Regions from separate parts of the Paenibacillus sp. OAS669 genome, predicted to be linked through region 2. Evidence: riboswitches for the same ligand, from Rfam matches in the RefSeq annotation. Region 2 holds a riboswitch; each other region holds the start of a gene.

Region 1 (5,799 bases), on a different contig from region 2:
TTTTTAAACTATGGGTTATTTCTTGCATCTTTGTTTCATGCGCTTTTTGCCTAATAAAGGGGGGGAGAAACATAGGGGGAACCACTTGATGTTGCAATGCACCTAACGGACAGCAAGTCCAAAATATACCCATAACGATGAATGCGGAAGGAGGCTATTACATCTTGGGAGGGTCTTGAATAAGCTGCTGCCCTTGCAGGGCTTGGGATTGAAATTCATCAGGCAGACAAAGAAAAATTACTGTACTTGCTGCAGTCAAACCCCTGTTCCCCTTCCCCTGTGGAGGTTTTTTCTTTTCAAGGTGGTATGCTAAACTGGAATCAATAACAAAAATATTCCAGCAACAAGGAGGTGATGTTCCATGACAACGAACAGCAAACCCAATAGATTAGCCAAGGAAAAGTCGCCATACCTGCTTCAGCATGCGAACAACCCGGTAGACTGGTTCCCTTGGTCAGAGGAAGCTTTCGAAATCGCCAAGCGTGAGAACAAGCCCATCTTCTTATCCATCGGGTATTCAACCTGCCATTGGTGCCACGTCATGGCGCACGAATCGTTCGAGGACGAGGAAGTCGCGGCTATTCTTAATGAGCATTACATATCGGTCAAGGTGGATCGTGAAGAAAGACCCGATGTGGATCATCTCTACATGACTGTCTGTCAAGCGATGACCGGGCAGGGCGGATGGCCGCTGACGATTGTGATGACGCCGGAGAAAAAGCCGTTTTTTGCCGGGACGTATTATCCCAAAAACCGTCGCTACGGGCGTCACGGAATGATGGATATTTTGCCGCGGCTCGCGGGGAAGTGGAAGGAAGACCGGGAGCGGGTGATCGAGACCAGCGATCAGATTGTGACGGAAGTGGAGCAGCGGATGCTATCGAACCTGAAGGGCGAGATCTCGGAGCGCACGCTGGATCAGGCGTATGCCCAGTATGAGGAGCTATTTGACTCCACGTATGGCGGTTTTGGCGATAAACCCAAGTTCCCTACCTCGCATAATCTCTCGTTTCTTATGCGGTATTACCATCGCACCGGCAAAGAGCTTGCACTGCAGATGGTAGAGAAGACGTTAGATGCAATGCATCGGGGCGGTATGTACGATCATGTCGGCTTCGGATTTGCGAGATACTCTGTAGACGAGAAGTGGCTGGTGCCGCATTTTGAGAAAATGCTCTATGATAACGCGCTGCTGGCCTGGACCTACCTGGAAGCCTATCAACTGACTGGTAAGGCGAAATATTCCCGTACGTCCGAAGAGATATTCGCTTATGTGCTTAGGGATATGACCGACCAGGCAGGCGGCTTCTACTCTGCGGAGGATGCCGACTCGGAAGGGCACGAGGGGAAGTTCTACATATGGGAACAGGATGAGATTCTGAAAGTATTAGGCCCCGAGGACGGCAAGCTTTATAGCGACCTTTATGATATTACCAAGGAAGGCAATTTTGAAGGCCGGAGCATTCCTAACTTGATCCAGCATGATGTGGATAATTATGCCCGGCTCAAAGGATTGGATCCCGATCTATTATCTGAAACCATCGGGAGATGCCGACAAACCTTGTTTGCATACCGTGAGCAGCGCGTACATCCGGGTAAGGACGATAAAGTACTGACCTCCTGGAACGGACTTATGATCATGGCCTTGTCCAGAGGCTATAAAGTGCTGGAACGGTCGGAATATCTGGAGGCGGCCTCCAGTGCGGCTCGCTTTATTGTCTCCCGATTAAGGCGTCCGGATGGAAGGCTGCTTGCCAGATACAGGGACGGAGAAGCGGCGTTCGCCGCATACCTGGATGACTATGCGTTCCTGGTATGGGGACTAATCGAGCTGTATGAAGCGTCTTTTGAGCTCGAATATTTGCAGCTGGCTGTCGAGCTTAATGGACAGATGATCGAATTATTCTGGGATGAGGAACAGGGCGGTTTATTCTTCTACGGAAGCGACAGCGAGCAGCTGTTTTCCCGGAACAAGGAGATTTACGACGGTGCGCTGCCTTCCGGCAATGCGGTAGCTGCCATGAATTTCTTGAAGCTGTCCAAGCTGACCTATGACGCCAGGCTGTCGCAGATTGCCGAGAGGCAATTGCAAGCCTTCGCAGGCTCGGTTGAACGGTATCCGACAGGACATTCGATGCTTCTGATCGCTCTGGATTATGCGTACAGTCCTTCCAGCGAGATTGTCATTGCCGGGGATCCCGAATCCGGGACAACCAAGGAGATGCTTGCCGCGGTGCGCCAAGGCTTCAGACCCCATTCCTCCGTATTCTTGGTACCGCCGGGGGAAGAGGGCGAGAAGGTTCGTCAATTCCTTCCTGTAGTTCAGGACAAACAGGCAATCGGCGGCAGGCCGACGGCGTATGCTTGCGAGAATTTTGCATGTCATTCCCCGATTACAGATTTGGAAGAGCTGGAAGAAGTGCTGCATTCTTCATAAGAACTATCTCCTTAACGGAAAGCCTCCTTTTTTTATCAAGGAGGTTTTTTGTATTCCAAGAAGGAATTTGACGACATGCCACGAATATGGAATAGCTGTACTAATATTATTGGAGCATGAATATCCATTAGGTGCCTTTGTGAAGACAAAGGGTAACAGGGAATCGGGTGCAAATCCCGAGCGGTCCCGCCACTGTAAACGGGGAGTATCTTTCATCATGTCACTCGGTGTAACGACCGGGGAAGGCGAAGGAAGCGAAGATCCGTAAGCCAGGAGACCTACCTGATGGTATGCACCCAGATCCCTTCGCGGAAAGGAGAGGTGTACGAGAATGAATCGGCAAACATTAGAGGTGTTGTCGTATTTTCACACGTACCCGTGACCTATCCTGCTGGATAGGTCTTTTTGTTTCATCACATTAATGATGGAGGATGTATCGGATGAGTAGAAGAAAATGGGGCAGCAGCCTGCTGCTGGTGTTAGGGTTCGTCTTGTACCTGATGGTCAATGAGCCGCAATCGGCGTATGCCATGCATATTATGGAGGGCTTTTTGCCGCTCGGCTGGGCTGTATTTTGGTGGGTCGTCTTCATTCCTTTCTTTATTCTTGGCCTGAGAGCTTTAATCCGTATTACGAAAGAAACCCCTGAGCTCAAAATTATGCTGGGCTTGGCCGGAGCATTTACCTTCGTATTATCTGCACTGAAGATCCCTTCGGTCACAGGCAGCAGCTCGCATCCGACCGGAACCGGTCTAGGAGCCGTGATGTTCGGCCCTCTGCCGATGAGCGTATTAGGCTCCATTGTATTGCTGTTTCAAGCCTTGCTTTTGGCGCATGGCGGTTTAACGACGCTGGGAGCCAACGCTTTTTCGATGGCTGTGGCCGGACCGGTCGTAGGGTATTTTGTCTATAGATGGATGATGCAGGCGACAGGGAAACAAAAATGGTCCATTTTCATAGCAGCGGCTTTGGCAGATTTATCTACCTATGTAGTCACTTCCTTGCAGCTGGCGCTGGCATTCCCGGCGGAGCAGGGGGGTATCGCGGCTTCCTTCGTGAAATTCGGTGGTATTTTTGCCATTACCCAAATCCCTCTGGCTATCAGTGAAGGCCTTCTGACGGTATTGATCTGGAACTGGCTTCAAGCTTACAGCCCGAATGAATTGTCCCTGCTTCAACGCAAAATGAAAGGAGCCCGCGAATCATGAAAACCAGCTCGAAAAATATGCAGATACTGGCTGCCGTAGTCTTATTGGCCGCTTTACCATTGCTGCTTGTCAAAGGGGATTTCGGAGGCGCGGATGATGCGGCCGAGGAAGTGATCAAATCGCTCCATCCGTCCTACGAACCTTGGTTCTCTTCCTTCATAGAGCCTCCTCCGGAAACGGAAAGCATGCTGTTTGCCCTGCAGGCCGCCCTGGGAGCCGGATTTATCGGATACACGATCGGTTTATTCAAAGGAAGAGCGACCAAGCGTAACCATGATTAAACAAATCGACGTCATTTCTTATAGCAATAAGCTGCGAGCCGTTTCTCCCATGTGGAAAAGCGGTTTCGCTGCTCTTTTGCTCCTGCTGTCCTATCTGTCTCATCCTGTTGTTCAGCTGTTGATGTTCATCTGGATCTCGGCTTGGATTGCGGGTTATGCCAAGGTTCCGCTCAGGTTATATAGTTCACTTCTGTTCAGTTCGCTTCTATTGTTTGCAGCAAGCTTGCCCGCTTTATTGTTGGAAATTCATTCGTTTGAACAAGGGCAGTTCCGGGCAGAAGGCCTGACGCTGCTCGCTTATTCTCATTGGTCTCTGAGTTTGAATCCGTCGGGCGTAGAGCTGACGGTGAAGCTGCTGTGCCGAATTATGGCTTGCGTAGCCGCATCCATGCTGTTGATTCTGACTACTCCCATGCCGGAGCTGTTCCAGGTCATGAAAAAGCTGCGGGTGCCTTCTCTGGTGCTCGAATTGATGCTGATCACTTATCGCTTCTTGTTTCTTCTTCTGGATACGGCTCATGACATGTATACCGCTCAACGGGCCAGAGGAGGGCAGCAGGGCTTCACAGGAAGGCTGAGGGACACAGCACTGCTAATCGCCCGGATGTTTGCCAAAACCATGCAGCGCTATCAAGGGCTGGCGAACGGAATGGTATCCCGGGGCTTCACCGAAGAGATTCGAATGGCCCCTTACCAAGGCGGGGAGGTACCGGCAAGGTATAAGTGGGAAGGCAGCATCGGTTGGATTTTGCTGGCAGGGTTGGAATGCTGGCTTAGATGGAGGGAAATCGGATGAAATCGATATTGGAAGCACGTGGTCTAAGCTACAGCTACCCGGGCACAGCCTCTCAGGCGCTTCAGAATCTGAACGTGAATATACCTGAGGGGAAAAAAACGGCGATCTGCGGCCATAATGGCTCGGGGAAGTCTACCTTTTTTTTACAGGCCATTGGCATTCATCGTCCGGTGGAAGGAGAGCTGGTCTGGAAGGGGAAGCCGCTTTCCTATGATCGAGGTACACTCAGGCAGCTCAGGCAGCAGATCGGCCTCGTATTCCAGGACCCCGAGCAGCAGCTGATATTGAATACTCCCGCAGAGGATATCTCTTACGGATTGCGTAATGCCGGTATGAGGGAAGAGGAGATTGCCCGCCGAACGAATCAGCTGCTCGTCGCTATGGAGCTGGAGCAGCTCGCGGATCAACCGATGCATCACTTGAGCCTGGGGCAAAAGAAAAGGGTTGCGCTGGCCGGTGTATTGGCGCTGGAACCTGAGCTGCTGCTGCTGGACGAGCCGACTGCCTATTTGGACCGGCGTTCCGAGCAGCAGCTGATAGAAGAGCTCGACCGCATACACCTGCAAGGCATTACGGTCGTCATGGCTACACATGATATGAATTTGGCCTATGCCTGGGCTGATTGGGTATTAGTCATGGATAAAGGCCGGTGCGTGAGGGAAGGGACACCGTATGAAATATTTCGCCAAGAAGAGGAGCTGAGGATACTCGGCTTAGAGCAGCCCATACTTCTGGAATTATGGAGCGCGCTGCCTGAATCCTTGAGACAAGGGAAGCAAGCTCCTCGTGACGTGAAATCATTTAAACGGTTCATGCAAATAAACGGTGCAGACCTATTTCAAAATGCAGCAGGGACCATGAGAGCGTAGACCCAGGCCGTTTGCTTGGCATCCGGACCTACTGGAAAGAACAAAGCTCCAAACGGATAGCGACAACAATTCGTCGCATCGTTTGGAGCTTTTTTACATAGAAAATAATATAAGTTCGGGACTCCCGCAAAGTACCTGAAGCTGCGTCAAAGCCAAGGCTAATTTTGTGAGGTTTTCTTATGCCATCATTATTTTTCCTGAATCATTG
Region 2 (5,799 bases):
GGACAGCCAGAGGGTAAGGCAATCGACCAGGACAACGGCTCCTTCAGCAGCAATAGGCTGCGGATGCACGTTAGGCTGGCTGCCGGAATGATCAGCCATCTGATCGCACCAGCCGTTTAACAATCGGTCCAGCTCAAACGGCTCCTCCAGCGTCGTCCATGGGAAGCCTGCTTCGTCTCTCTGCTTCCGATGAAGGCCGATCCGTGCTTTCATTTCCTCATCATACGCTTGGGCTGTCGCGATGTAAATGCCGCGCTGCTCAAGCCGCGATGCGTAAGCTTCGGCAAAGGAGCTTTTGCCGCTGCGGGCTCCGCCCGTCACCAATACCAGCATTTGCCGTCCAGCCTTTCCATTAATTATTGGAGGTAGAGATGCCTGCCGAGGCGAAGGAAGCCATCTCCTTCATGATTTTCACCGACGCTTCAATAAGCGGGAAAGCCAGCACGGCTCCCGTACCCTCTCCAAGCCTCATATCCATGCGCAGCATAGGGGACAAGCCCACCGCTTCGAGCAAGCGCGCATGTCCTTGCTCCTGCGATAAGTGCGAAGCGATCATGTATGACGCGCTAAGCGGAGCAATACGGCTTGCTGCCAAGGCGGCCGCCGAGGAGATGAAGCCGTCGATCACAATCGGCCGGCGATGCATCGCAGCTCCGAGGATGACGCCGGTCAACCCGGCGATTTCCAGGCCGCCTACCTTGGCAAGCACATCGATCGGGTCTGCCGGATCAGGCTGATTGACGGCAATCGCCCGTTCAATGACGGCCTGCTTGTGCAGCAGCTTCTGATCGTCGATTCCGGTCCCACGGCCAACCGTAACGCCGACGTCGGTTCCGCTTAATACCGCTAATAGCGCTGAGCTGGCCGTCGTATTGCCGATCCCCATCTCGCCTGTTGCAAACAGGGTGTAACCCTGACCTGCCAGCTCCTTGACCAGGTCCATGCCGGTAACTATCGCCTGAATGGCCTCTTCTTCGGTCATTGCCGCTTCCTTCGCCATATTGCGAGTGCCCTTGCGAACACTTCTCGAAACTAGCCCGGGATGCTCCAAATCCGCATTCACCCCGATATCGACACAGACGACGTCCGCGCCCGTATGCCTTGACAGCACATTAACCGCCGCTCCGCCGTTCAGGAAATTCATCACCATTTGCGGAGTCACCTCAGCCGGGAACGCACTGACGCCTTCTTCGCATACGCCGTGGTCCGCCGCCATCACAATGACGGCTTTCTTCCCCAGCTCAGGCACGACTTGGCCGCTAATACCGGCCAGCTGACGTGCCACTTCCTCCAGCTTGCCCAAGCTGCCCGGAGGCTTGGTCAACTGGTCCAGATGGCGTTCCGCCGCCTCCATCGCCTCCTGATCCAGAGGCTTTATCTCTGACACCGCCCGGTTCAGCCAATCTCTATTGTACATCGTTCGTGTCCCTCCCAAATCTGGTTCCTATATCCTTTAATCTGCTATGAATCGGCCCCGCTCTGCAAAAGAATTTGCGGTACACCGGTAACCGGATGCTTAAGCACGATCGGCTGTGTACGGTATACCCGCTCCAGCAGCTCGCTTCGGAGAACCTCCTCCGGTTCGCCGATCCCTGCTATACGGCCGTTTTGCAGCAATAACAGCCTGCCGCAATATTGCGCGGCCAAATTCAATTCGTGCAGCACGGCGATAACGGTAAGACCCGATTCCTGCTGCCAGGAGCGAATCCAATCCATCATCTGGACCTGATAGCCAATATCCAGATACGTGGTCGGCTCGTCCAGCAGCAGAAGCTTCGGCTGCTGCGCCATAACCTTACCGAGCGCGACGCGCTGCCGTTCGCCGCCGCTCAAGGCGTCGATGCTGCGGTGCTCCAGCGGTCGCAGCTCCAGCCGCTCAAGGATGTCATCGATTAGCCGCTCCGAGTCCACAGCCCCGGCTTCATCGCCGAGCCAGTTTTGAAACGGATAGCGGCCCATCGCAATGACCTCGCGGACGGTAAAACCAAGCGGGGGAAGGGCATCCTGCTGGAGCACGGCCGCCCATCGGGCCAGCTGCTTGCGCGGGTATTCGCACGCCTCTTTACCGTTCAGAAGGACCCGGCCAGCAGAAGGTTTCTCGACGCCGGAGATCAGCTTCAGCAGCGTCGACTTGCCGCTGCCGTTCGGACCGATGATGCCGAAGCATTCGCCCGAGGATACGGAAAAGCTCACCTTATCGAGCACCTGCCTCGAGGAATACGCTAATCCCACACCCTCCACGGCAATAACTTTCTCATCTGCATGAGCTTCCTCACTGTTCATTTCCTGCCGCCCCCCTTCCCTTCAACATCTTGGCATCGTAAATTATTCGTTCGACAATCGCTTGCTTCTTTTTAACAAATAGGCAAAAAACGGAGCCCCCATGAACGCGGTTACCACTCCGAGCGGAATTTCCGTCGGACTCAGGACCGTACGGGCAAGCGTATCCGCCCACAGTACGTAGATTGCTCCCCCGATAAGGGAAAGAGGCAGCAGCAGCCGATAGTCCGGCCCAACGATCAGCCGCAGCAAATGCGGCACAATCAGGCCGACAAAGCCGACGACCCCGGAGACCGACACGGCCGCTGCCGTAATCAGCGTTGCAGCCGCCAGCACAATAAGCTTCGTTCGCTCGACCCTTATACCCAGATAGGCCGCCTGCTGCTCGCCCAAAGCGAATAAATTCATCGCTCTTCCATAGCCGAACAGGATCATGACGCCGATCGCCAAGTAGGGCAGCAGCACAAGCGAATACATCCAGCCCCGAAGCGCCAGGCTGCCCATCAGCCAAAACACAATTTCATTAATAACCTGCTTGGACATCGCGACCATAAACGAGACGAAGGCCCCGAGAAAGGCCTGCATGACGACCCCGGATAAAATCAGGGCTTCCATCCGTATCTTGCCGCCCGTTCTTGCGATAATAATCACAGTAATCAAGGATAGCGCTCCTGTAATGAATGCGACAACCGGAACGGTTGCCGAGCCCAGTAGGGCAAACTGCAGCCCGAACAAGATCAGGAAAGCAGCGCCGACCGAGGCGCCCGAAGAAACCCCCAGCGTATAGGGATCTGCCAGCGGATTGCGCAGCACTCCCTGGAAGGCCGCTCCCGCAATACCCAAGGAGGCGCCGACCAGCACCCCCAGCAGTACGCGGGGCAGCCGGACGCGCCAAATAATCTGCTCGGAGGCCGGCTGCCAATCTACTGGAACCGAGCCTCCGATTCCGGGCAGATGATGCGCCAGAATGCCCCATACATGCAGGAGCGGCACATGAACCGTACCGATGGATAAACTGATCGTCACGGAAAGAAGAAGGAGCAGCACCCCCGCTCCTCCCCATGCCATTAGCTTCCGCTTCATTTTATTTCACCAATTCCGGATAAATGCCTTTGGCTACATCTACCAGCGCTGCTGTAATCCGCGGTCCCGGACGGCTGATCGAGTCCTTATCCAACCCCGCCAGCTTGTTGTTTTTGATCGCATCGACATTAGCCCAGCTGGTCCGCTCTCTAATGATTTGATCCATGGACTTCTTGGAATTTTCATCGATCAGATTTTTCGGGTACAGAATCACTTGAGGATTATCCGCGATCACCTTTTCTTCATTCAGCTTCGCGTACCCGGTAATGTCGGAAGAGACATTAATACCGCCAGCCAAGGTGATCAGCTCATCCATGAATTCTCCCTTCCCTACCGTCCAGCCAGGAGAAAATTCCATGAGCACCCTTTTCTTTTGCTCCGGCTTCAGATCCTTGACGGCATCCGTAACCTTCTGACGCTCCGCCTTCATAGAAGCCACCAGCTTCTCCGCCTGCTCCTGCTTGTCAAAAATTTGTCCGAATTTCAAAATATTGTTCATGACGTCGTCAATCGTCTTGGGCTCTACCTTAAACACATTTACATTCAAGCCCCTCAGCTGCTCGACGGCTGCTGTTTTGAGCGATACGCCCGACAGCACGACATCCGCGTTAGCCGCAATCAGCGCTTCCTCATTCGGCTTCACGATGCTGCCCATCTTAGGCTTCTTCTTCGCTTCCTCCGGATAATCGCAAAAGTCGGATACGCCGACGACTTTGTCGCCCAAGCCTAGAGCGAACAGAGTCTCCGTCTCGCTGGGAGACACCGACACAATCTTGGCCGGCGCCTTTTCAAAGGTAAACTCCTTGCCTGTTGCATCCTTCACTTTCAACGGATATACTGTAGCCTTTGCGTTCGCGGCTGGAGGGCTTGTCTGTTCTCCGCTGCTCGCTTTAGCCGGCTCCTTCAAATCTGCCGTCCCCGAGGGCTTCGTCTCCTTCGGCGCGCAGCCGGCTGCGCTGAACACAAGCGCCAGGCCCAATACGGCCGCCAGCCATTTTTTTCTGCCGCTTCGTTTCATTTCACTCCACATTGTGGTACCTCCCTTTGTCCTTCCATCCCATTGTATCGTTCCTGTTCCATGTCCCGGTTTGCATGCACGTCAAAAACCCTCTGATCCTGATCGCTGCAATTAGGAAGCAGAGGGCATGCGATTGCAGACGCTGTCCGTTATTCTGAACGACAGCGCGTGCAAACGACGCTCCTTTTTCCTCGAAAGGCCCGGTCTATTCCCGATTAGGCAGGTTTCCTGGCTTATGGAGTTGTACGGAGGCCTCGCCTTCCCATTCCGGTTCAGAACAGTGGCAATATGAGACTCTCCCTCCAAAATACAGTGGCGGGACCGCTCCGGATTCACACCGGCTTCCCTTTTAACCTGCCGGCTTGTTAAGCAGACAGGCACCTAGTCGGTAACTCTATGAAATTAAAGTCAGACCTGCCTATGCAGCAGGAACGTCCATTAGGTCTATTTTTGCGCGATGACCTTCATCACCTGCAAGCCTTTTTCCAGATTTTTGGCATTGGCCGGAATGAAGGCTACCAAATCTTTGCCATTCAAATTAAGCTCTGTAAACCATTTGGTTTGTTCCAAAGGAATACCGTACAAATGCTTCTCTTTCTTGGGCGCTGCATTCTTATCCTTGGAATCTACCGGGAGCTCCAGCACGCCTCCGGGAAAATCCTCCTGCTTCGCCACATCATCCAGACTGACATATCCGCCCTGCTGGCCTATCGTTTTAAACTGCTCCGTCGGCACAATAATAATACTGTTATCTCCCGCCGCAATTTCTACAACCAATTTATCCATAGAAAACATCGGCGTGGTCTGAATCTTTACGGTCGGAGCTTCGCCAAGCTTCGTTTGCAGCGCAGCCTGCAGCTTATCTCCCACCTCGTTCGGAATTCCATTGGGGCCTGTCATAAAAATCAATACATCAGCCTTGGGTCCCCCGCCGCAGCCGGCTAGCACCAGCAGCAGCATGATGATGAGCATGAATTTCCCTTTCATGTTCCCTCTCCTTATAGATGCGCTTTCTTGGATTGCTGTTACCCCCAATCATATCATAAATGTCTCGTTTCTTTCAAAACTAGAGATAAAAAAAGGAGAAGGCCGCAGGCTGAAATGTAAAAAAAGGAACCGTTACCGGCTCCTCTTATTTCGATTCATATACTCATTTATCTTTTTGTCCAGGATCATGCTGATCTTCACAACTTCCGGTGAGGTCAAGCATTGCTCGCTCTGAACCAGTCGTTCGAGCTCCTGGCGCAACCTATAAATCTCTTCTTCCAAAGATACGTCAGAAGATGACCGCTTCTTTTTCCCAAAAAACCACTTGGCTTGCTGATTATTCTCTCGAATCCAACCGATTTGCGGGTAATGCCTAAGCTGATATTCCGGAAAAGCCATTCTTCATCCCCCCCTGGCATATCTTTAGATTC
Region 3 (5,799 bases), on a different contig from region 2:
ATACATCGGCAATCCGATTGAGGGCATGGTTCCTATAGCTGAAGAGAACACAGTATATTTATACCCCTTCGAGAGACCACTTAACGACGAGCCAAAGCTTGCACCCCAAGTGTTGAAACCAAAAGCAAAGTATACGGAATACTCACGGATGGCCCCACCATCGGTATGGTACCAGATAGAAACGGCCCAAGGACTCCGTTGGATTCAAGCGGATAAAAGCTATGGACTAGGGGTTGAAGTGACTCCGGTTGACCTTCAGCAGAGTATCCCAGTCCCATTCCATTACTACCAGACACCGTCATTTTATTATGCCAAGTCAATTGAACAATCTCCGCAAACCGTACATGCCATTGGGAAGATCGATCATTGGTACTTTGTCATTGACAATGATGGAAAAGGACAATGGGTCAATCCATCCAAAGAAATTGCCTCACGGATTACGGGTGATTATGACGAGGATGCCAAGCTTGGCGTGAAGCTTAGCGGCGAAAGTCTGGAGCTTAATGAATCATCCATTGCGTTCGATATTCCTTATGCGGATGAGGAGACCATGAACGGTGTCATGAACTTTGCTCCTCAGACGGTTATTGCCTCGAGATCGTGGTTGTCTCCGAACGGGGAGACATGGTACTACATCCATACATGGCAAGGAGCCAAATGGGTACTGCCCAAATGAACTGGGAAAAACAAGCGGTAGATGCAAAGGAACGCTATTGTATAGGCATCGTTCATCTGACGAGTATAAAGAACAAATCCGTTGCTCGTCATCAACTGGGAGCCGCTTATATATATCGAAGCCTTGAAGCAAACGATAGCCCAACTTATGCGGTATAGCCTGCGGCTATAACTAGATATAGTATAATCCAATTACTTTATAGCAACCAATCTGTGGTAAATTTCTTTATAACCAAATTGTAGAGGAGTTTTTCACATGGTAAAAAGCAGCGTATTAGGCTATCCGCGTATTGGTGCTGATAGGGAATGGAAGAAGGCTCTGGAAGCGTTCTGGTCAGGCTGTTTGGAAGAACAAGATTTTCGCAGTCAGCTGCAGAATATTCGTTTGGGTCATTTGCGCAAGCAGCAGGAGAAAGGAATTGACCTCATTCCTGTCAATGACTTCAGCTATTACGATCATATTCTGGACACGGCAGCGATGTTCGGCATTATTCCGAGCCGGTTCTCGTATACAGGCGGAGCCGTTCCTTTGTCCGTATATTACGGGGTAGCCCGCGGGACTGAGGGTGCCGCCGCAAGTGAAATGACCAAATGGTTCAATACGAATTATCATTATATTGTACCTGAGCTTTCAGGAGCGTCACCGGTGCTTACGGAGAATAAGCCTCTTGAAGCTTATCGTGAAGCAAAGGAGAAGCTTGGTATTGAAGGAAAACCGGTTATTGTTGGGCCGTTGACCTTCTTGAAGCTTTCCAAAGGTTACGCCGCATCGGAAACGGAGGCCTGGCTGGATAAGCTGCTGCCGCTCTATGTGCAGTTGCTTCAGGAGCTTGCGGCGGAAGGCGTTCAATGGGTGCAGGTGGATGAACCGATTCTTGTAACCAAGCTATCCGATGAGGACGTACAGCGATTGAAGCATATTTATGAAACTTTTGCCGCAGCAGTACCCGGCTTGAATCTTATGCTGCAAACGTACTTTGAATCAGTAGAACGGTACAGTGATATCGTCAAGCTGCCAGTTAAAGGAATAGGCCTTGATTTCGTTCATGGATACGACGGAAATCTGAAGTCCATTCAAACAATTGGCTTCCCGCAGGACAAGGTTTTGGGTGCGGGAGTCATTGATGGCCGCGGTATTTGGAAGGCCTCGTTAACCGGAAAGCTGGAGTTGTTGAAAGAGCTTGCGAGGGCAGTACCTGCTGACTGCTTGATTGTTCAATCTTCGTGCAGCCTGCTTCACGTACCGGTAACCGTAGAGCGGGAAACGAAGCTCACCTCCGAATTGAAAGGTGCTCTCGCGTTTGCCGATGAAAAATTGAATGAGCTCGTCCTATTGACCAAAGCTTTCTCCTCAAAGGAAGCAGTTCAAGGAGAATTGGAGCAATATGATCGTACGATTCAAGCGCTTCAGCAATCCGCTGATCGAAACCGCAGCGAGATTCAGACCGTCGTTGCAGCTGTCAGCTCTCAAGAACCAGTACGTTCCGCTCCGTTTGCAGAACGCTATGCAGCTCAGCAGGCGAAATGGCAATTGCCGCTATTTCCGACGACAACCATCGGCAGCTTCCCGCAGTCCGCTGAGGTGCGTAAAGCCCGTCAATTATGGCGTAAAGGGGAATGGAACGACAAGCAGTATGCTGAATTTATCCGGGAGCAAATCGATACCTGGATCAAGATCCAGGAAGAAATCGGCATCGACGTGCTTGTACACGGTGAGTTTGAGAGAACCGACATGGTGGAGTTTTTTGGTGAAAAGCTCGCGGGATTTGCATTTACCCAAAATGGATGGGTACAATCCTACGGTTCCCGCTGCGTCAAGCCGCCGGTGATCTACGGAGATGTAGCGTTCATTGGTGAAATGACCGTTGAAGAAACCAAGTACGCCCAGTCCAAGACGAGCCATCCTGTAAAAGGAATGCTGACAGGACCTATCACCATCATGAACTGGTCGTTTGTCCGTGAGGATATCCCGCGCGAGCAGATTGCCTACCAATTGGCTTATGCTCTCAGACAAGAAGTAGAAGCGTTGGAGAAGGCAGGCATTGGCATGATTCAGGTGGATGAGCCGGCAGTACGCGAGGGTTTACCGCTTAAAGAGTCGGAGCAGGCAGATTATCTTGCATGGGCTGTCAAAGCTTTTCGCATTGCCACCTGCACAGTTCAAAAAACAACGCAGATCCATACCCATATGTGCTACTGTGAGTTCCATGACATGATAGATTCCATTGAAGCGATGGACGCGGACGTTATTTCCATCGAGACATCCCGCAGCCACGGCGAATTAATCCACAGCTTCGAGTTGAACACTTACAAGCTGGGAATCGGCTTGGGTGTGTATGACATTCATAGTCCGCGTATTCCGAGCGTAGAGGAAATGACAGGAATGATAGAACGTGCATTGCGTGTGTTAGATCCCAAATTGTTCTGGATCAATCCGGATTGCGGTCTGAAGACACGCGGTCTTGAAGAAACGGTTGCTTCTCTGCGCAATATGGTGGAGGCGACTAAGACGGCTCGTGCCAAATACGAGCAGTCCGTGACAAACTAAGTGGCAGGGTATACTCCATAATAAGACAGAGACAGACGTTACGGTGAATAGAAAGGCAATTCTATTGGATCTGTTCAAGCCGATGGTGAAAAGCGGTATTCGTTTCGCGGAATGTGAAAGATATAGCAGTTCAATTTTCTTTGTACCCAGGACTAAATAACTAATTTTTCGGATGATTAGGACCTGCGCAGCATGCGCCGGGTCTTTTTTGTCATCGACAAAAGGCTTGCTGCAGCAAGTCTCAGCGGCATTTTATATGCATGAAAATGACTGTCAGCTATAGGCTGAAGTCTATAAAAATACTAAAACAAGGGCCATCCTATCCATTGACAAATACCATATATTGATATAGATTATTTATTGCCAACTATATATTGTTGTGACAGGTGCTTTTCGTTCAATAGAACGAGAAAGCTTAATAGGGAAGTCCGGTGAGAAGCCGGCGCGGTCCCGCCACTGTAAGAGAGGAGGATCGGTCTTGTATGCCACTGGCTTAGGAACCAAACAAGCTGGGAAGGCGGATCGATCATGATGATTCTCTAGCCAGGAGACCTGCCTGATCATTGACACGGCCTGCGGAGAACAGGAAGGTGTCCGTTACGTCTTTAATGAAGTATGTACATTTGCATGCTCGTTTCAGCGCATTCGGCCCTGTTAGCCGAACGCGCTTTTTTATGCCTGCTCCGCGAGGGACTAAGGAAGGGGAAGAAATGCATGTTGATCGCTTATGACTCCAAGACGGGAAATGTTCGCCGTTTTGTCGAAAAGCTGAATATGCGAGTGGTTCAAATAGAGGAAATGATGACGGTGAACGAACCGTTCGTTCTAATCACCTATACTACGGGCTTCGGTCAAGTGCCTCAGAAAGTGATGTCCTTTCTTCAAAAGAATCATGCGAATCTCATGGGAGTTTCAGCTAGCGGTAATCGGAATTGGGGAGAAGGCTTTGCCCGAAGCGCCGATCTTATCGCGAAATTATATAAAGTACCGGTAGTAAGCAAGTTTGAGCTTTCAGGAACGAAGCAGGATGTAGAGCGGTTTAAACAGGAGGTGCGTTTGGTTGCTGCATATTGAATTGAACAATTTGTTGCTGCAAAGAGATACGGACGGCTTTTTTCAATTGGAAAAGGATAAGGAAGCCGTAAAGGCGTTTATGGAGGAAGTACATAGCAAAAGCGTACAATTCGCGGATACGAGTGCGAAAGTGCGCTATATGATCGATAACGACTATTACGAGGATGTATATCAGCAGTATTCACCGGCTGACGTTGAGGAAATTTACGAAATCGCACATAACTATCGCTTCGAATTTCCTTCCTACATGGCGGCATCCAAGTTTTATACGGATTACGCAGTGAAGAGCAATGACCGCACGATGTACTTGGAGCATTACCCGGATAGAGTGGCGATTGTAGCGCTGCATCTGGCTCGTGGAGATATGAATACGGCTAGAACGCTGACTACGGCCATGATGGACCAACGAGTGCAGCCGGCGACTCCGACATTTCTGAATGCAGGCAAGAGCCGTCGTGGGGAAATGGTTTCGTGCTTTTTGCTGGAAATGGACGATTCCCTGAATTCGATTAACTATGTTCTCGGCACTTGCATGCAGCTTTCCAAAATCGGCGGAGGAGTGGCGGTCAATTTATCCAAATTACGCGGCCGCGGAGAACCGATTAAGGATGTAGAAGGTGCGGCAAAAGGCATTATGCCGGTGCTCAAATTGATGGAGGATGCCTTCTCCTATGCCGATCAAATGGGGCAGCGCAGAGGGTCGGGAGCTGCTTATTACAACATTTTCGGATGGGATATTATGGAACTGCTGGACAGCAAGAAGATCAATGCCGATGAAAAAACACGCCTCAAGACTTTATCGATCGGTTTGATCATCCCTAACAAGTTCTATCAGCTGGCGGAAGAAAACAAGCCTCTGCACGTGTTTGCTCCTTATTCCGTTTATAAAGCGTATGGAACCCATTTGGATGATATGGATCTTGATGCTATGTATGATGAATTACTGGCTAATGATCGTGTGCGTAAGAAAGTCGTGATGAGCGCACGCGATATGATGATCAAGATCTCCATGATTCAGCTGGAATCAGGCTATCCTTACATTATGAACAAAACCAATGCCAATCGCGTACACCCACTGAAGCAGCTGGGCGCGATAAAAATGTCGAACCTCTGCACGGAAATTTTCCAGCTGCAGGAGACATCGGAAATCAACGATTACGGCCAGCCGGATAGAATCCGCCGCGATATCAGCTGCAACCTTGCTTCCTTGAACATTGCCAACGTGATGGAGCTGAATAAAGTGAAGGAATCCGTTAAGGAAGGGATTACCGCACTGACAGCGGTCAGCGATATGACGACCGTCGCCAATGCCCCTGGCGTTGCCAAAGCGAATCAAGAGATGCATTCGGTCGGACTTGGAGCAATGAACCTTCACGGCTACTTGGCCAAAAATAAAATTGCTTATGAAAGCGAAGAAGCCAAAGATTTCGTTCGTGCTTTCTTTATGATGATGAACTATTACTCGTTGGAAAGAAGCATGGAGATTGCCAAAGAGCGCGGCG
Region 4 (5,799 bases), on a different contig from region 2:
CTGGCGCTGTGCCGCCAGCTCCGCCGCCTGCTCGTAATCATCCGCGAACGTGATCAGCGGATTCTGATCGATGGCGATCCGTCCCCGCTCATAGCGGATATAGGGGACGCCGGCTTCCTGAGAAGCGGCAATCGCATTCTTCGACGCCTCCTCCGCGAACGGATGCGTGGCGTCGACAATCGTGCGGAACCCGCGTTCCCGTACCAAGGCTGCCAGCGCTTCTGCGGTTAGTCTTCCCGTCAGTACGGGGAGGCCGGCCTCCTCCATCGACTTGGCGGCGCTGTCCGTAACGACCGTAGTCAAGAGCGGGTACCCTGCCTCCCGAATCTGCAATGCAAGCTCACGCGCATCGCTTGTTCCTGCCATAACCAATATCATGATTTGTGCCTCCATCTGTTAAGATCATGCATTCCGTTTGAGCTGCCCGGAGAGCCCGGAGTAAGTTCTGCTCCTTAAGATTTGCTTTTCTCCAACGCAGGCGCTTTCGTATCGTCATGATCATGATGGTGGTGGTCGTGATCATGATCATGGTCATGATGATGGTCGTGCTTATGATCATGGTGGTCATGGTCGTGCCCGTGATGATGATCATGCCCATGGTGATGATGTCCATGGTCGTGATCGTGATCATGATGATGGTGATGATCGATATGCTCCATCGCCGCCAAGCGGTATTGGCACATATCGCAGTTCATTCTGGCCTCGCCCTCTACGGCCTCTAGCGCCCGCTCCCGCAAAATCAGCTGCAAATTCGGATGGAACCCGAAATAATCCGCCAATATAAATTCCTGCTCGGGGTATTTCTCCGAGAATTGAAGCAGCATTTGCTCCATCCGCTTCATCAATACGCCCGTGAACAAGAAATACGGCAGGATAACGACCTTGCGTGCGCCGAGCTTGATACAGCGCTCAATCCCTTCATCCACTAAAGGCGCCGTCACTCCGATAAACGCCGTCTCCACCCATTTGACCTTCAGCTTTTCCCAGAACAGCCGGGATATTTTGAACAAATCGCTGTTGGCGTCCGCATCGCTGCTGCCCCGTCCTACGACAAGCACCGCCGTCTGCTCCCGGTCGGCTTCCGTTGCAGCGCCTGCACCGGCCGCTTCCAACCGCGACGCAAGAATATCCAGCACCTGCTCATGAACCCCGATAGGCCGTCCATAGTTGAACCGAACGGACGGGTAACGCAGCCTCGCTTCGTCAATAGCAGCCGGAATATGTATTTTGGCATGCCCCGCCGAGAATAAAGTGATCGGCACTACCGCAATCTGCGTAGCTCCCTGTTGAACACACTGCTCGATACCCTGTGCGATGGTGGGCCGTTCAAATTCCAAAAAGCACGTCTCCACGATCGGCTGGTCCATCTTCGATGCAATAGAGCGGACGAACTCCCGTACCTCCTCATTGCCTTCCGCATCCTTACTGCCGTGGCCTACAAACAAAACCGCATTCATCCTGTTCCCTCCCTGTCTTTATTTCCGTATTAATCGCCGCATACCGCGTTTTCAATTTGGAAAACCGGCACCTCTTGGTGACGATAGCCTTCTACTTCCTTTACTCTTTTAAAATATTTATGGAATCGCTCATTCGGATGACCATCCGAAATATACCGCTGTACAATCCGTTCGATCATGTCTACCAGTTGATCCGGCTCAATCCCCTCGGCGACCGGCTGTCCCGGATGCGCATTGCGCCCGACTGTCTTGCCGCCCAGGAACAAATCGAATTTCTCCTTCCGGTATACGATGCCGATATCCTCGTGCACCGCCCCATAACAAGCCATTCCGCACCCGTTCAAGCCGATGCGCAGCTCCTTCGGCACGCTCAAGCCGCCGATCCGCTTCTGCAGCTCCTCGGCGTACGGAATCGCATCCGCCTTCTCCGCATTGCAAAAGTCGCAAGCTTTAAGCTGCGCTACATCGCCGATCGGCGCCAGCAGGAAGCCTTCCTGCCGCAGCTTCGTCGTAATGTCATCGGGATTCGATGTCGGAACCCGGATAATCATTTGGTGATGGGGCGTGTACTCCATCGTCCCCGTCTCGCCAACGACCTCAGCCAGCGCAAGCATCTGTCTGGCGGTAAAACGCTTCTCGGCGACGCCCGGACTTACCGCAAGCTCGAAGATCGCTTGCTGGCGGAACAATCCCGCCGAGGCAGGCGTGCTGCCCGGCTCCGTGACCACGCCTCGGCTGAGATCGGACAGGCGCAGCGCCTCCATCGCCAGCATTAGCGGCGAGTCGGTACCGGGGCCGCTGCTCCGCTCCTCGCGCTCAGCCACGCTGACCGCGCTGGCAGCCAGCACCGCTCCGCCCGTGCTTCCGCCGCCGGCGGAGCTTGCAGGAGCCGTCTCCCTTACGGTGCGGGCCACGGCTTCCAGGCCGCTTTCCACTTGGCCTTCGCCTTCCCAAGCCCAATCCTCGTCATCCGCATCGACCGCCACTGCCTCGTCCCACTGCCGCAGCGCCCAAGGCTCCGCCGCTTCCTGCAGCCGCTGGTGCGGCTTAAGCGGCTGTACATCGGCGCCGAGCGTATACTTGCGCTGATAACCGCGCGGGGTGATCATCAGACCGTCGTAGACCGTCGTCGACGCATTGCCGATAATGACCGTCGTCAGCATCCCGATCTCATGATCGAGCATATCGCGCAAAGTTGTCAGCACCACATGCTGACGGTCCCGGTAGGCACTCTTCACGATGCCGACCGGCGTCTCCGGCGAGCGGTATTTCAGCAATATGCGCTGCGTCTCCACAATTTGCCGGGTTCGTCTGCCGCTGCGGGGGTTGTACAGCGCAATGACGAAGTCCGCCTGGGCCGCCGCCTCGACGCGCCGGGCAATCAGCTCCCACGGCGTCAGATGATCGCTTAAGCTTATCGTGCAGGCATCGTGCATGACCGGGGCCCCAAGCAGCGAGGCGGAAGAGTTAATCGCCGATATGCCGGGGATTATCTCGACTTCCACGCCGCCGTCCCGCCTCCAGCCTTTTTCCATCAGCACCTCGTACACCAGTCCGGCCATCCCGTATACACCGGCATCGCCGCTCGAGATAACCGCTACCTTTTTCCCGGCCTCCGCTTGCCGAACGGCCTCCTGAGCCCGGCTCACTTCCTCCGTCATCCCCGTCCGTACAATCTCCTGATCGGTGAGAAGTCCACGGATAAGATCCACGTACGTGTTATAGCCGATGATAACTTCACTTTCTTCAATGGCCTCCCGCGCCCGTTTCGTAATATGCTCGAAGCTTCCCGGTCCGAAGCCGATGATAAGCAGTTTTCCCGCCATTCGCCGCACATCCTTTCCTTCCTATATAAATACATCATGATGGTTGCCTCTCGAACATGTCTTCCTTACTTTTATGCAGCACAAAAAAGAGCATTCCTACAGAAAGTGTTAGAAATGCTCTTGCAGCCCGCGTTCTCAAGAATTCCAATGACACTGTATCCGATATGCCATTACCATTCCATAAGTAAGCCGATCTCTAACACCTCCCTATCCTCGTAGGTCAACAGTGTTTTGAAATTAGGCAGGTCTCCTGACTTCGAGCTTCGTCATCCGATTCCCTTCCCAGACGCGCTCTATGGCGCTCCAGTGGCAACAACATCGGCATAACAAGCCTTTCTTATGGAAAGGCACTCTTCACAGTGGCGGGACCGTGCCGGCTTTGCACCGGGCTTCCCTTTTAAGCCAAATGAGGCATGATTTCATTCGGCACCTAATTCATCCGTATTTGATTGTCCAGAGTCATCATATCACCCGAAGCGAAGCTTTGTCTATAACTGCGCGCCCTCCCTCCGCTAACGACAAGCCGTTCGATGCCCCGGGAGGTATGGGCCGAAGTTCTTATTTTTTACAGCATACCCATTGAAACAAAACGATAGCTTACGAACAATATAGCCGACTATACAGAAGAGCTGGAATGAGGAAGGTCAGCCGATTTACAACAGCAAAGGTGGAAGGATGCTCTATGAAATACGGGCAGCGAATAGCCAAACTGCGGAGCAAAGGGTACATGACCCAGGAAGAGCTTGCCTATAAAGTAGGAATTACCCGTTCCGCCCTTTCTCATTATGAAAATAATAGAAGAGAGCCGGATTACGAAACCATTCAAAAAATTGCCGATATATTCGGCGTATCGATAGACTATTTGATGGGCCGCACGGATCATCCCGGAAGCTTTGCGGACGGCACGGAGGAATTTATCAGCTATCTTGAGCTTTCGGACGAAGCTATTCTGGACAAATTCATTCTGACTATTGACGGAAGAGAACTCACACTGGAGGAGTCCAAAAGCTTCATCGCTTTCATTCGGTCCGAGCGTTCTCTCCCTGCCGACAAAAATAAGCCATGATGAGGTACGGCTACTTGCTGTACTCCATCATGCCTAGTTCCTTGTACATATATGAAAATAACGGTTTATCGAGGCCTTTGTATTGAGGCTTGATCGGTTCTTTCACGGCTTCTTGAAGAGCCAGCCATTGATCGTACTTGTCTCTGGGGATACCGAGTTGATTCAGGACGGTGTCGATATCCACCGTTTTCTTGTTCTCTTCCATTTGCAACCCACACTCCATCTCGTCTCATAGACTTTCAATGTCTAGTATTATATCGGAGATGTTCAAAAAAAGGTGTCGCATACTGGGAGGGTTTTCGTTAAAAACACCGATCATTTTGTCGAATAAGCTATTCTAAATAAATCTTTATCAACGCGGTTTAACGGCTTATAAAGAGGAAGTTTTCAGCCTGCGGGCCGATTTCTTCACGGCCATACGGCGAATCAGCATACTGGCTGCCACAGGCTCGGGGGCCGTTTCCTGAACTCCATTGATTTTATCCATAAGCCTTTGGTACATAAAATCCCCCATAAGCTGGGTCAAGCCCTCCCGCAGCTGGATCCTGGGACTCCATCCCCAGCCCTTGGCCGCTTTGTCCCAGGAAACGCAGACATGCAGATGGTCCTCCGGACGCGCCGTTACGAATACGGGCTTTACTTTTTGATTCGTCATCTCATTCATCAGCTCGAACAATTCCAGAATGGACGTAGCCGTTCCCGTGCCTATGTTGTAGGTATCGCTGTTGGACAAGGACAGGGCTTGAACGTTGGCGGAAGCCACATCGGATACATAGACGAAATCCCGGGTCTGAAGGCCTTTCCCTTGAATGATGGCTTTCTCGCCGTTGACGAAGGTTTCCAGAAAGGCCGAGATTACGCCCCCGCTTCCATACCTTTTTTGCCGGCAGCCATACACGTTCGCATACCTTAAAATCGTGTAGTTAAGTCCATACAACGCGCCGTACAGCTTAATGTATTCCTCGGGAGCCAGCTTGGACATTCCTGTGCAGGAGACCGGAGCGCATGGAGCGGCTTCGTCAATCGGCTTAGGCTCGTAAGAACCGTAGACCTCAGCAGAGGATCCGTAGACCAGCTTCTTGATCGAAAATTCCTTGCACAGATCCAGCAAATAGATCAATCCGCGCAAATTGGGACTCAGCCCCCGAACGACCATCGCTTCGTTCAAATCGGTTTTCTCCGCCAGATGGATACAGTAATCCGGCTGCTCCAGCTCAAAAATATTTCTTAATTCCGTGCTGGCAACATCCATTCGATACAGCTTGCATGCCGGATGCAGATTCGCTTCCTTCCCTGTGCTCATATTGTCGACTACTACTACATCCAGCCCTGCCTGAATGGCACAGTCCACCGTATGGGACCCTATAAAGCCGGCTCCGCCTGTAATTAGTACTTTCATCCTTATCCCTCCACCGATTCGATATTGTGTTTAAGCGTTCGTTCGGGTGCT

Evidence for each region. A riboswitch is a leader RNA that binds a small molecule or an ion and turns the genes downstream of it on or off. The one in region 2 is predicted to bind cobalamin.
Region 1: linked by a shared signal. The riboswitch ahead of GGC63_RS05715 (energy-coupling factor ABC transporter permease) and the one ahead of GGC63_RS04750 (ABC transporter substrate-binding protein) in region 2 are both predicted to bind cobalamin.
Region 3: linked by a shared signal. The riboswitch ahead of nrdI (class Ib ribonucleoside-diphosphate reductase assembly flavoprotein NrdI) and the one ahead of GGC63_RS04750 (ABC transporter substrate-binding protein) in region 2 are both predicted to bind cobalamin.
Region 4: linked by a shared signal. The riboswitch ahead of cobJ (precorrin-3B C(17)-methyltransferase) and the one ahead of GGC63_RS04750 (ABC transporter substrate-binding protein) in region 2 are both predicted to bind cobalamin.

The regions. Positions count from the first base shown of each region.
Region 1 covers NZ_JADBDR010000002.1:65,725-71,523, forward strand. The annotation lists gene GGC63_RS05710 (thioredoxin domain-containing protein) at 362-2,437, shown strand; cobalamin riboswitch at 2,550-2,738, shown strand; gene GGC63_RS05715 (energy-coupling factor ABC transporter permease) at 2,878-3,645, shown strand; gene GGC63_RS05720 (energy-coupling factor ABC transporter substrate-binding protein) at 3,642-3,926, shown strand; gene cbiQ (cobalt ECF transporter T component CbiQ) at 3,919-4,722, shown strand; gene GGC63_RS05730 (energy-coupling factor ABC transporter ATP-binding protein) at 4,719-5,591, shown strand; gene GGC63_RS05735 (glycosyl hydrolase family 18 protein) at 5,780-5,799, opposite strand, start outside.
Region 2 covers NZ_JADBDR010000001.1:1,169,987-1,175,785, forward strand. The annotation lists gene GGC63_RS04730 (bifunctional adenosylcobinamide kinase/adenosylcobinamide-phosphate guanylyltransferase) at 1-333, opposite strand, end outside; gene cobT (nicotinate-nucleotide--dimethylbenzimidazole phosphoribosyltransferase) at 353-1,417, opposite strand; gene GGC63_RS04740 (ABC transporter ATP-binding protein) at 1,462-2,283, opposite strand; gene GGC63_RS04745 (FecCD family ABC transporter permease) at 2,326-3,363, opposite strand; gene GGC63_RS04750 (ABC transporter substrate-binding protein) at 3,365-4,393, opposite strand; cobalamin riboswitch at 4,582-4,781, opposite strand; gene GGC63_RS04755 (hypothetical protein) at 4,826-5,368, opposite strand; gene GGC63_RS04760 (aspartyl-phosphate phosphatase Spo0E family protein) at 5,501-5,767, opposite strand.
Region 3 covers NZ_JADBDR010000004.1:103,968-109,766, reverse strand. The annotation lists gene GGC63_RS10965 (hypothetical protein) at 1-676, shown strand, start outside; gene metE (5-methyltetrahydropteroyltriglutamate--homocysteine S-methyltransferase) at 932-3,223, shown strand; cobalamin riboswitch at 3,591-3,798, shown strand; gene nrdI (class Ib ribonucleoside-diphosphate reductase assembly flavoprotein NrdI) at 3,938-4,297, shown strand; gene nrdE (class 1b ribonucleoside-diphosphate reductase subunit alpha) at 4,284-5,799, shown strand, end outside.
Region 4 covers NZ_JADBDR010000009.1:8,495-14,293, forward strand. The annotation lists gene cobK (precorrin-6A reductase) at 1-378, opposite strand, end outside; gene GGC63_RS19865 (sirohydrochlorin chelatase) at 453-1,457, opposite strand; gene cobJ (precorrin-3B C(17)-methyltransferase) at 1,487-3,283, opposite strand; cobalamin riboswitch at 3,506-3,732, opposite strand; gene GGC63_RS19875 (helix-turn-helix domain-containing protein) at 3,966-4,349, shown strand; gene GGC63_RS19880 (hypothetical protein) at 4,360-4,554, opposite strand; gene GGC63_RS19885 (NAD-dependent epimerase/dehydratase family protein) at 4,720-5,748, opposite strand.